Regions from separate parts of the Neorhizobium phenanthreniclasticum genome, predicted to be linked through region 3. Evidence: riboswitches for the same ligand, from Rfam matches in the RefSeq annotation. Region 3 holds a riboswitch; each other region holds the start of a gene.
The links. A riboswitch is a leader RNA that binds a small molecule or an ion and turns the genes downstream of it on or off. The one in region 3 is predicted to bind cobalamin.

Region 1 (3,270 bases), on a different contig from region 3:
TCGGAAAGCGGCGCGGAGATCCTGCTCGTGCCGAACGGCTCGCCCTATTATCGCGGCAAGATGGATATCCGCCATCAGGTGGTGCTGAAACAGGTCATCGAGACCGGCCTGCCGATGATCTATGCTGCGCAAGTCGGCGGCCAGGACGAACTGGTCTTCGACGGCGCGAGTTTTGCCTTCAATGCGGACAAGACACTTGCCTTCCAGATGGACCAATTCCAACCGGCGGTGACGGTGACGGAATGGAACAGGGTCCACGATACCTGGCGCTGCACCGATGGGCCGATGGCGCGCATCCCGGAAAAGGAGGAAGCGGATTACCGCGCCTGCCTGCTCGGCTTCCGCGATTATGTCAACAAGAACGGCTTCAAATCCGTGATCCTCGGCCTGTCCGGCGGCATCGACTCGGCATTGTGCGCGGCCATCGCCGTCGATGCACTGGGTGCGGAGCGGGTGCGCAGCGTGATGCTGCCTTACCGCTACACCTCCGAGGAGTCGCTGAAGGATGCCCCCGATTGCGCGCGTGCGCTCGGCTGCCGCTACGATATTGTGCCGATCGCCGAGCCCGTCGAGGGTTTTTCGTCGGCGCTCTCGGAGCTTTTCGATGGCACGGACGAGGGCGTTACCGAAGAAAACCTGCAGAGCCGGGCGCGCGGCACCATTCTCATGGCGATCTCCAACAAGTTCGGCTCGATGGTGGTGACGACCGGCAACAAGTCGGAAATGTCCGTAGGTTACGCGACTCTCTACGGCGACATGAACGGCGGCTTCAATCCGATCAAGGATCTCTACAAGATGCAGGTTTATGCACTTGCTGCCTGGCGCAACCAGCACCTGCCGCCGGATGCGCTTGGACCGTCGGGCGCAGTGATCCCGAAGAATATCCTCTCCAAGGCGCCGTCGGCGGAACTCAGGCCTGATCAGACGGATCAGGATTCGCTGCCGCCTTATCCCGTCCTCGACGACATTCTCGAATGCCTGGTGGAGATGGAAATGGGCACGGAGGAGATCGTCTCGCGCGGCCACGACATCACGACCGTCCACCGCATCGAGCATCTGCTTTATCTGGCCGAATACAAGCGGCGGCAATCGGCGCCGGGCGTCAAGATCACCAGGAAGAATTTCGGCCGCGATCGGCGTTATCCGATCACCAACCGCTTCCGCGACCGATAGGTGACCGATCATTTGACCGGGCGAGACGGCAAGAGCGGGCGGCTCCACTTGAAACGCTGATCATGGCTTGGCATAACGCCTCCGTCAGGTGCCTGCCTTGCGCAGGAGAATCGGGAATCCGGTGGGAAACCGGAACGTGCCCAACGCTGTGAGGCGGACGCTTGGCCGCAATTCGAAAGCCACTGGAATTTCCGGGAAGGCGGCGGCAGGGGCGGATGAAGCCAAGTCAGAAGACCGGCCTGGCAAGATAGATCGAACCGCGCGGACGGCGGCGAGGTTTCTTGATGCTCCTGCGCGTTCGCGCAGGCGGCGTCAGCATTGTTGGGGATAGACGATGCAACCCGATCCTTTTGCGCATGCCTTGATATCTGCAGGCGAATTTCCGGAATGCGACCGCGCTGCGGTCTATCGCGTGATCGAAACCCGCCGCGACGTGCGCGACCAGTTTCTGCCGGACCCGCTTCCGGACGACCTCGTGATGCGGCTGCTCGGCGCCGCACATTCGGCGCCCTCGGTGGGGTTCATGCAGCCATGGAATTTCATCCTCGTGCGGGATCCCGAGATACGCCAGGCGGCATGGAGTGCCTTTTCGCGAGCCAATGACGAGGCGGCGGAAATGTTTCCGGAGGAGCGCCGCGACATATACCGCAGCCTGAAGCTCGAAGGCATCCGCAAGGCGCCGCTCTCGATCTGCGTGACCTGCGATCCGGATCGCGCCGGGCCGGTCGTTATCGGCCGTACCCATGATCCGCGCATGGATGTCTATTCGACCGTCTGCGCCGTGCAGAACCTGTGGCTTGCCGCCCGCGCCGAAGGGGTCGGCGTCGGCTGGGTGAGCATCTTTCATGAGGAGGATCTGCGCGCCCTGCTCGGCATTCCCGAGCGGATCAGGATCGTCGCCTGGCTGTGCGTCGGCTATGTCGATCAGCTTTATCGGGAGCCGGAATTGGCGGTGAAGGGCTGGCGCGAGCGGCTACCGCTCGAAGACCTGGTTTTCACCGATCGATGGGGCGAGTGCTGACAACTACTGCTGCGGCTGCGGCCCGCTGGATTTCGGATGGGCGAGGTCTATACTTTCCTCAGGCAGGAATGTCGGTCCGACCATACGTACCTTCTTGTTCGGATCGTAGGGACGTTCCGGCCCCGGCAGGTTCGGCTGGGCGGCAGCCGCCTGCGGCTGTTTGACACGCAGATCGATGATGCCGGAGTAGGGCTCCTCCTTCGGCAACTCGATACCCTGCAGCTTCATTCTCTCCTTGCGGTCCTCTTCCATATCGGAAGGAATGCAGTTGTTGGAGCGGATTGCAGCCAGGATCGCACCGCGCTCGCCGGAGGAGCGAACCAGTTGCCGGGCATTGTCTCTTTCCGCAACAAGCGCGTCGCGGCTTTGCTCCATGGCATCGAGCGTCTGCCGCATCTGATCGCAGACTTCGCCCTTCGGGCCGCCGAGGACAACGACACTGCCCGTGCCGCAGCCCGCCCGGCGCATCTCGATCCTGAGCCCGCGGATTTCGCTGTTCTGGTCGCTGAGTTCCCGCGCATAGCGCCGTATCTCGGCCGTGTTGCCGATGATCTGCGGTGCGTTGTTGAGCTGCCGATAAAGGGCTGCACAGGTCGCGATATCCCGCGCGGAGGCCACGGCGGGAACAAGCAGCAGCGGGGCGATCATCAGGCCGCAAAGGCGCATGAGGTGTTGTCCGGCTCTCTCCAATCACATGATCGCATCATGGAGCAAGCCGGTTGATAATATCATAAAATCGGCTGCCCAACGATTATTATTTAATTATCATATGGTTATATATAAAATTTAAAGTTGAATCTCCAGATTGGGTTGCGATGCTTCCACCACCGCGAGCGCAGCCATGTTCACGACGCCGCGCGAGGTGACCGAGGGCGACAGGATATGCACCGGCATGGCGGCGCCGAGCAGGACCGGGCCGACATGCAGCGCGTCGGTCATGTTCCGCACGACGCCGAGCGAGATGTTCGCCGCATCGAGGTTCGGGAAGATCAGCAGGTTGGCGTCACCAGTCAGTGAACTGTTCGGCATAGCACGCTTGCGCACCGTTTCGGAAAGCGCCGAACCGGCCTGCATTT
Region 2 (3,270 bases), on a different contig from region 3:
CCCTTCACCGGAACCGCGCCGAGGCGGATCAACACCTCGCCCGGCTCGACATGATCGGCGTTGAGCCGCACGCTCGCACCCGGCGCATAGTGGGAGGCAAGCATGCCGGGCGCCTCGATGATCGCTGCGGGACCTTCAGGCCGGATGACGGTCAGCCCCGTTGCCGTTTCTATTTCCTCTCCGGCAACCCCGCCGGGCCGCAGCAGCCGGAGTGCGCCACTTTCGACGCGAAGGATGGTCGATTCAACGCCGACCGGTGCTGCGCCGCCGTCAATGACGAGCTTCAATTTGTCGCCCAGGTCGTCCGCCACATGCCGGGCGCTCGTCGGACTTACTCCGCCGGACGTGTTGGCGCTGGGGGCGGCGAGCGGTTTGCCATAGGCGCGGATGAGGTCGGCGGCAAAACCCTTCGGCAGGCGGATGCCGACCGTGTCGAGCCCGGCCGTCGCCAGCGAGTGGATGCCGCTTTCGGGCCTCAAAGGCAGGATCAGCGTCAGCGGTCCGGGCCAGAAGGTCTCGGCAAGCTTTTTCGAGACGGGGTCGAAGACCGCATAGCGCTCGGCCATGGCGAGGTCGGACATGTGGCAGATCAGCGGGTTGAAGCGCGGCCGACCCTTGGTCTCGTAGATTCGGGTGATGGCGGCGGGATTGGTGGCGTCTGCCGCAAGTCCGTAAACCGTCTCGGTCGGGATCGCGACAGGAAAACCGTCTGCCAGGACGGCACAGGCGCGCTCGAGCGCCTTTTCGCGATCCGTGGTGATGTCTATGATTTCGGCTGTCATGTTCGCCGTCAATAACGCGGACTCGTCCGCCGTCAAAGCTTTTTGATGATTTCGCGAAGCGCGTCGCCTGAAGCACCGAGCATCAGCACGTTCTTGATCGCTTCCATCGGATCGTGGGTCCTGAACAGGAGCCCGTTCCTGCGGATCGAGCGGTTGATCCGGAAAGGCTGGCCGGGCTCGCTTTCGATCGCGACCGCGAAATACATACGCGCATTCATATGGCTGATGCGCTCGAAGAATTTCTCTTCCTCCTCACCGATCTCAGAGAAGAAATTGGCGATGTAGAAAGACCAGCGCACCGGCACGCGAGACGCGAGGAGAGTCCGGGCGGCCGTCACGTGGCAATAGCCGAGATGCGGACGGTCATCGAGCGTGCGATGGAAGATGACCTTAGGGAACTGGATCGAGCGGTGGAAGGCGTTGATCCGCTCGTGGCTTTTTTCGCCTGCGGCCTCCAATCGCTTGCCTGTGCGTTCCGCGACCTCGGTGTAACTGAGATAACGGCGTTCCTCCGGCGCCCAGATTGGCTTGTAGCGTGTGATGCGCCCGGTCCGCAGAAATTCCGAATGCACGGTCGTTTTTGTCGCCGCCGGAACAGGAGGAGCCGGCGGAGGAGCTTCGAAGTAGCGGATCTTTGCCTTTGCCTGCACGATGGCGCCGCTCCCATTGAGGCCGGGATTTTAGGATTCAACACTTAATGACGAGTTTCCCTTTCGCGAGGCTTGAGAAAGGCCGTCGTCAATGCGGTTGCCGATGTCGCAATGTCATCTATGCGGCAAGTTTGGGGGATGGTTATATCCGCCTCAAGCTCAAGGTGCCGCCCCGCTAGGGAGGGGCGGAGAATTGGGAAGCCGGTCGAAGCCCGGCGCTGCCCCCGCAACGGTGGTGGAGCTCGAAGGCCTGGCGGAAGCCACTGGGAAAGAGCCGCAAAGGCTGCCCGGGAAGGCGCCAGGCCAGTCCCGCAAGGGACAGCTCCTGAGCCCGGAAACCAGCCTGAAGTGAACGAGATTTTGACCGATCGCGGCGGGCGTTCGGACAAGGAGACTGGCAGGCTGAGGCCGGCTGGTTTTTCCATGTCCTTTCCGCAGGCCGCTTGAAGGTAGCATTGACGAGGAAGGCAAGATGGAAATTCGCAGTCAGGTCCTGCGGCAATTGAAGAGCCGCCGTGAAGGCTTCAGCCTCGAACAGGCCTTCTATACCGACCCGGACTATTACAAGCTCGACCTCGAAATGATCTGGTACCGTGACTGGCTGTTCGTCGGCCACGATTGCGAACTGCCGAAGGCCGGAAGCTATTTCACGCTGCAGATCGGAGATTATCCGGTCGTCATCGTGCGCGGTCGCGACGGCCGGATCCGGGCGCTCCACAATACCTGCCGCCATCGCGGCAGCCGGGTCTGCACCAAGGAGAGCGGTTCGGCAGTCCGCCTCGTCTGTCCTTACCACCAGTGGACCTACGAGCTCGACGGCTCGCTGATGGCCGCCCGCCAGATGGGCCAGGACTTCGACAAAAGCCAGTTCGGTTTGAAGAAGGTCCATTGCGAAAGCGTCGCCGGCTATATCTTCATCTGCCTCGCCAACGAGGCGCCGGACTTCGCATCGGTCCGCGCGGCCATCGAGCCCTATATGGCGCCGCATCGCCTCTCGGAAGCCAAGGTCGCCCACCAATCGACGATCATCGAAAAAGGCAACTGGAAGCTCGTCTGGGAGAACAACCGCGAATGCTATCATTGCCCCGGCAATCACCCGGAGCTCTGCCGCACTTTCCCGGAAGCGCCGACTGTCAGCGGTGTGGCCGGCGCCATTGACGATCCCGTCATCACCGAACACTGGCGGCGCTGCGAGGCGGCCAATCTGCCGAGCGAGTTCCGGATATCTCCGGATGGCCAGTTCCGCGTCGCCCGCATGCCGTTGATCGAAGGCGCTGAAAGCTACACCATGTCGGGGAGGAAGGCCGTCGTCCGCCAGCTTTCAGACGGCGTGACGATCGACGGCATCGGCACCATGTTGCTTTTCCACTATCCGACCACCTGGAACCATATGCTGGGCGACCACGCGATCTCCTTCCGCGTCACGCCGCTCGGCCCGGAGGAAACGGCGGTCACCACCAAATGGCTGGTCCATAAGGATGCGGTCGAAGGCGTCGATTACGATCTCGAAGAACTGACGCATGTGTGGAACATGACCAACGATCAGGACCGTCAGATCGTCGAGGAGAACGCCTTCGGCATCCGCTCGCCGGCCTATGAGCCGGGGCCTTACTCGGCGGTCCACGAGGGCGGCGTCATGCAGTTCGTCGAGTGGTATTCGAACTTCATGGTCAACCGCCTGCAGGGGGATGAGCAGGCGAAGCTTTCGATCGTGGCGTGACATTCCTGCCGGCGGGCAGATCGCTCGTTCGTGATCGGCCTGGGTCCGGGTTCCCGAGGAACCAAGCTTCCGCATCCGCGTTGTTCCCAAGTGAAATTAAGCACAGGGAAACATCAGG
Region 3 (3,270 bases):
GGGAGATCGACGACAAAGCTGTCGAAATCATCATGATCGTGGTCGAGTTCGTCGTCGTGATGGGTCTTGCGGTTTTCGATATCGTCCTCGACGGCGAGGCCAAGCCCGATCAGCACGGCCGGATCGATCGCGCCATTGGCAGCCGAGACGATCTTCACGGCCCGCGGCAGATACCCTGCGACGCGGTCCCGGGCGGTCGCAATGCCCGCAGCATCGAGGAGATCACTCTTGGTCAGTACGATCATGTCGGCGCAGGCGACCTGATCCTCGAACACTTCCTCGACCGGATCGTCGTGGTCGATGGAGCCATCCGCCTGGCGCTGCGCCTCCAGCGCTTCATGGTCATCGGCAACGCGGCCTTCGGCCAGTGCCACACCATCCACAACGGCGACAACGCCGTCCACCGTGACACGTGCCTTGACGGCCGGCCACTGAAAAGCCTGAACGAGCGGCTTCGGCAGCGCAAGGCCGGAGGTTTCGATCAGGATGTGGTCGACGCGCGGTTCGCGTGAAAGAATCTGATCGATCGCCGGTACGAAGTCATCCGCCACGGTGCAGCAGATGCAGCCGTTGGCAAGCTCGATGACGTTGTCTTCCGGGCAACTCTCGATGCCGCAGCCCTTCAGTATCTCGCCGTCGATGCCGACATCGCCAAATTCGTTGACGATGATCGCCAGCCGCTTGCCGTCAAGCTTCGCGATCAGGTTGCGGATCAGCGTGGTCTTTCCGGCCCCCAGGAACCCGGTGACGACGGTGCAGGGAACGCGGTCGAAGCTGACGCTCATGATGGCATGTCCTCGTGATGATGAAAGGGTGGGATGCGGGCCGTCATGCCCTTGCCGCGCAGACATGTCGGGCGGCCGCGTATAGGAAGGAAACCGCGCTCGTCCTCGGCCAGCATCATCGCGCCGGTGACGATGTCCTCGACATTGTCGAGGGACAGATGGCCGAAGACATAGGACCAACCGTTGCGGTGATTGAAGGCGGCGCTGGGGCTTTTTTCGCAGTTGGCAAGGCAGGTGACTGGCTTGACCGCGAGCGGCTTGCCGTCCGCTGCTTCACGTAGCGCTGCGATCAACGCGATACCCGGCCGAACGTCGCCGTCGGACACATCACGGCAATTGGTACAGACGAAAATCGTCACATCTGCCGGATCATCTGGTCGGTGGTCACTCATCGGTCAGCCGCGTTCCCGCCGGGGTCGAAACAATCGGGGCGCGGAGCAGAGGGCTGAAACCGCCTGCGGTGATCGAGAACTTCCTCCGGAGCACCCCGCCCGGTGAAGCAAAAACATCAGATGGCAGGTCTCCTGGCTTGCGGGTCACCACCATTTGCCTGCCTTCCCGGTTTCCCAGTGGCTTATAGGCAATGGCTCGCCGCTTACAGTTGCGGGGGCAGCCGCGGCATTGATCGCGAAAGGGATCTCACCGCATTCTCTCTTAGCCCTCCCCGTTGCCGGAAAGGGACCATCTCTTTTCAAGTAAGCCCGGTCGCATGCTTATGTCAATGCGTCGCAAAGGCGATTGCCGTGAGGCCGATTTCGTCTATAGTGAGCCAGCCTATGGTGCCCCGAAAGGGTATTTGAGGGAATGCGGTGCGACGGATCTGCTGTCAAACCCGCGGCTGCCCCCGCAACTGTAAGCGGAAAGTCTTCGTCCATGATGCCACTGGAGCAATCCGGGAAGGCGGGCGCAAGATGCCTGATCCGCGAGCCAGGAGACCTGCCAGAGGCGAGGAAAAACTTCAACGGCCCTCGGGTGGAGGGCGAAAGGACAAGGCAATGGCAACGAAAACCGCTTCGACGGCAGTCGGTATTTCCTCCTCGAAGATCATCCCGCTCAGCATGACGGCCCTGCTGGGGCTTTTCGTCGTCGGTTTCGTCGGCTTCTCGCATATGGAAGTCGTGCACAATGCCGCGCACGATTCGCGTCATTCCTTCGCTTTCCCCTGCCACTGAGGGGAGTTTCCCATGTCGTTGTTTCGTAACATCGTCTTCACGGCGGTGATCGCCGGGCTGTTGTCCGGACTGCTGCTCACCGTCATGCAGAGCTTTTCCACTGTCCCGCTGATCCTGCAAGCGGAGAGCTACGAGAATGCCGGCGGCGGAGAGGTCGGCCACAGCCACAGCCATGAGGCCGCTCCCGCCGGCAATGCCGCAGCGCCTGCGGACCATCATCACGACGAAGAAGCATGGATGCCGGCAGACGGTTTCGAGCGCTTCATTTATACGGCCGCCGCCGACATGCTGGCCGCGATCGGTTTCGGTCTTATTCTGATCGCGGTTTCAGAAGCCCAGGGCGGTCTCAAAGGCTGGCGCAGCGGACTGATGTTCGGTATTGCCGGCTTCCTGACCGTCAGCTTGGCTCCAGGGCTCGGCCTCCCCCCGGAACTTCCGGGCATGCCGGCTGCTGAGCTTGGTCCCCGTCAGGTCTGGTGGATTTCGACCGCAGTCTGCACTGCAGCGGGCCTTGGCCTCCTCGCCTATACGCGCTCAGCCGTATTCGCCGCGCTGGCGATCGTTCTGCTGATCGCGCCACATATCGTCGGCGCGCCGCTGCCGCCCGGGCATGAAACGGCTGTGCCGCTGGAACTCTACGCCCGCTTCGTGAATGCCGTCTACGCCACGAACCTGGTATTCTGGGCTGTACTCGGTGCGTTGGCCGGGATGATCCGCGAACGCTTCCGTGCAGGGGAAGAGATCACGGCGCGGTCTGATGGGGAGTTCGTATCGCGGTGAAGGAGATCGACGAGGCATCGGTCGAACGTCATCGCGCCAAGATGGTGAACCGCAAGGCAGTGCAGGACAAGGAAGTCGCCGGGAAGACCGTCGAAAAGGGGCTTCTCATCGTCCATACCGGTCCCGGCAAGGGAAAATCCACCGCCGCCTTCGGCCTGGCTTTGCGTATGCTCGGCAACAATCGCCGGGTCGGCGTCGTGCAGTTCATCAAGGGTGCCTGGTCGACAGGCGAGCAGCCGGCGCTGGCCGTTTTCGGCGATCGGCTCGTCTGGCACACGATGGGCGAAGGCTTCACCTGGGAAACTCAGGATCTGACGCGGGATATCGCGGCCGCCGAAAAGGCCTGGGCAAAGGCTCTCGACCTGATGGCGGACGAGACGATCGGACTCATCATTCTCGACGAACTCAACATCGCGCTTCGTTACGATTATCTCGATCTCGACAAGGTGGTCGCAGCACTTCAGGCGCGGCGGCCGGACCTTCACGTGGTCGTCACCGGTCGCAACGCCAAGCCGGCGCTGATCGAGGCGGCG

Region 1: it holds a riboswitch for cobalamin, as region 3 does, so the genes downstream of both, bluB (5,6-dimethylbenzimidazole synthase) here and ABK249_RS29750 (CbtB domain-containing protein) in region 3, are expected to answer to the same signal.
Region 2: it holds a riboswitch for cobalamin, as region 3 does, so the genes downstream of both, ABK249_RS00915 (aromatic ring-hydroxylating oxygenase subunit alpha) here and ABK249_RS29750 (CbtB domain-containing protein) in region 3, are expected to answer to the same signal.

Annotation. Positions count from the first base shown of each region.
Region 1 covers NZ_JBEAAL010000023.1:69,121-72,390, forward strand. The annotation lists gene ABK249_RS24370 (NAD+ synthase) at 1-1,173, shown strand, start outside; cobalamin riboswitch at 1,243-1,430, shown strand; gene bluB (5,6-dimethylbenzimidazole synthase) at 1,508-2,194, shown strand; gene ABK249_RS24380 (hypothetical protein) at 2,198-2,860, opposite strand; gene ABK249_RS24385 (NADP-dependent malic enzyme) at 2,981-3,270, opposite strand, start outside.
Region 2 covers NZ_JBEAAL010000001.1:181,588-184,857, reverse strand. The annotation lists gene ABK249_RS00925 (L-threonylcarbamoyladenylate synthase) at 1-782, opposite strand, end outside; gene ABK249_RS00920 (DUF6656 family protein) at 815-1,432, opposite strand; cobalamin riboswitch at 1,578-1,793, shown strand; gene ABK249_RS00915 (aromatic ring-hydroxylating oxygenase subunit alpha) at 1,905-3,152, shown strand.
Region 3 covers NZ_JBEAAL010000035.1:36,963-40,232, reverse strand. The annotation lists gene cobW (cobalamin biosynthesis protein CobW) at 1-785, opposite strand, end outside; gene ABK249_RS29755 (DUF1636 domain-containing protein) at 782-1,177, opposite strand; cobalamin riboswitch at 1,283-1,486, opposite strand; cobalamin riboswitch at 1,546-1,743, shown strand; gene ABK249_RS29750 (CbtB domain-containing protein) at 1,781-1,957, shown strand; gene ABK249_RS29745 (CbtA family protein) at 1,970-2,737, shown strand; gene cobO (cob(I)yrinic acid a,c-diamide adenosyltransferase) at 2,734-3,270, shown strand, end outside.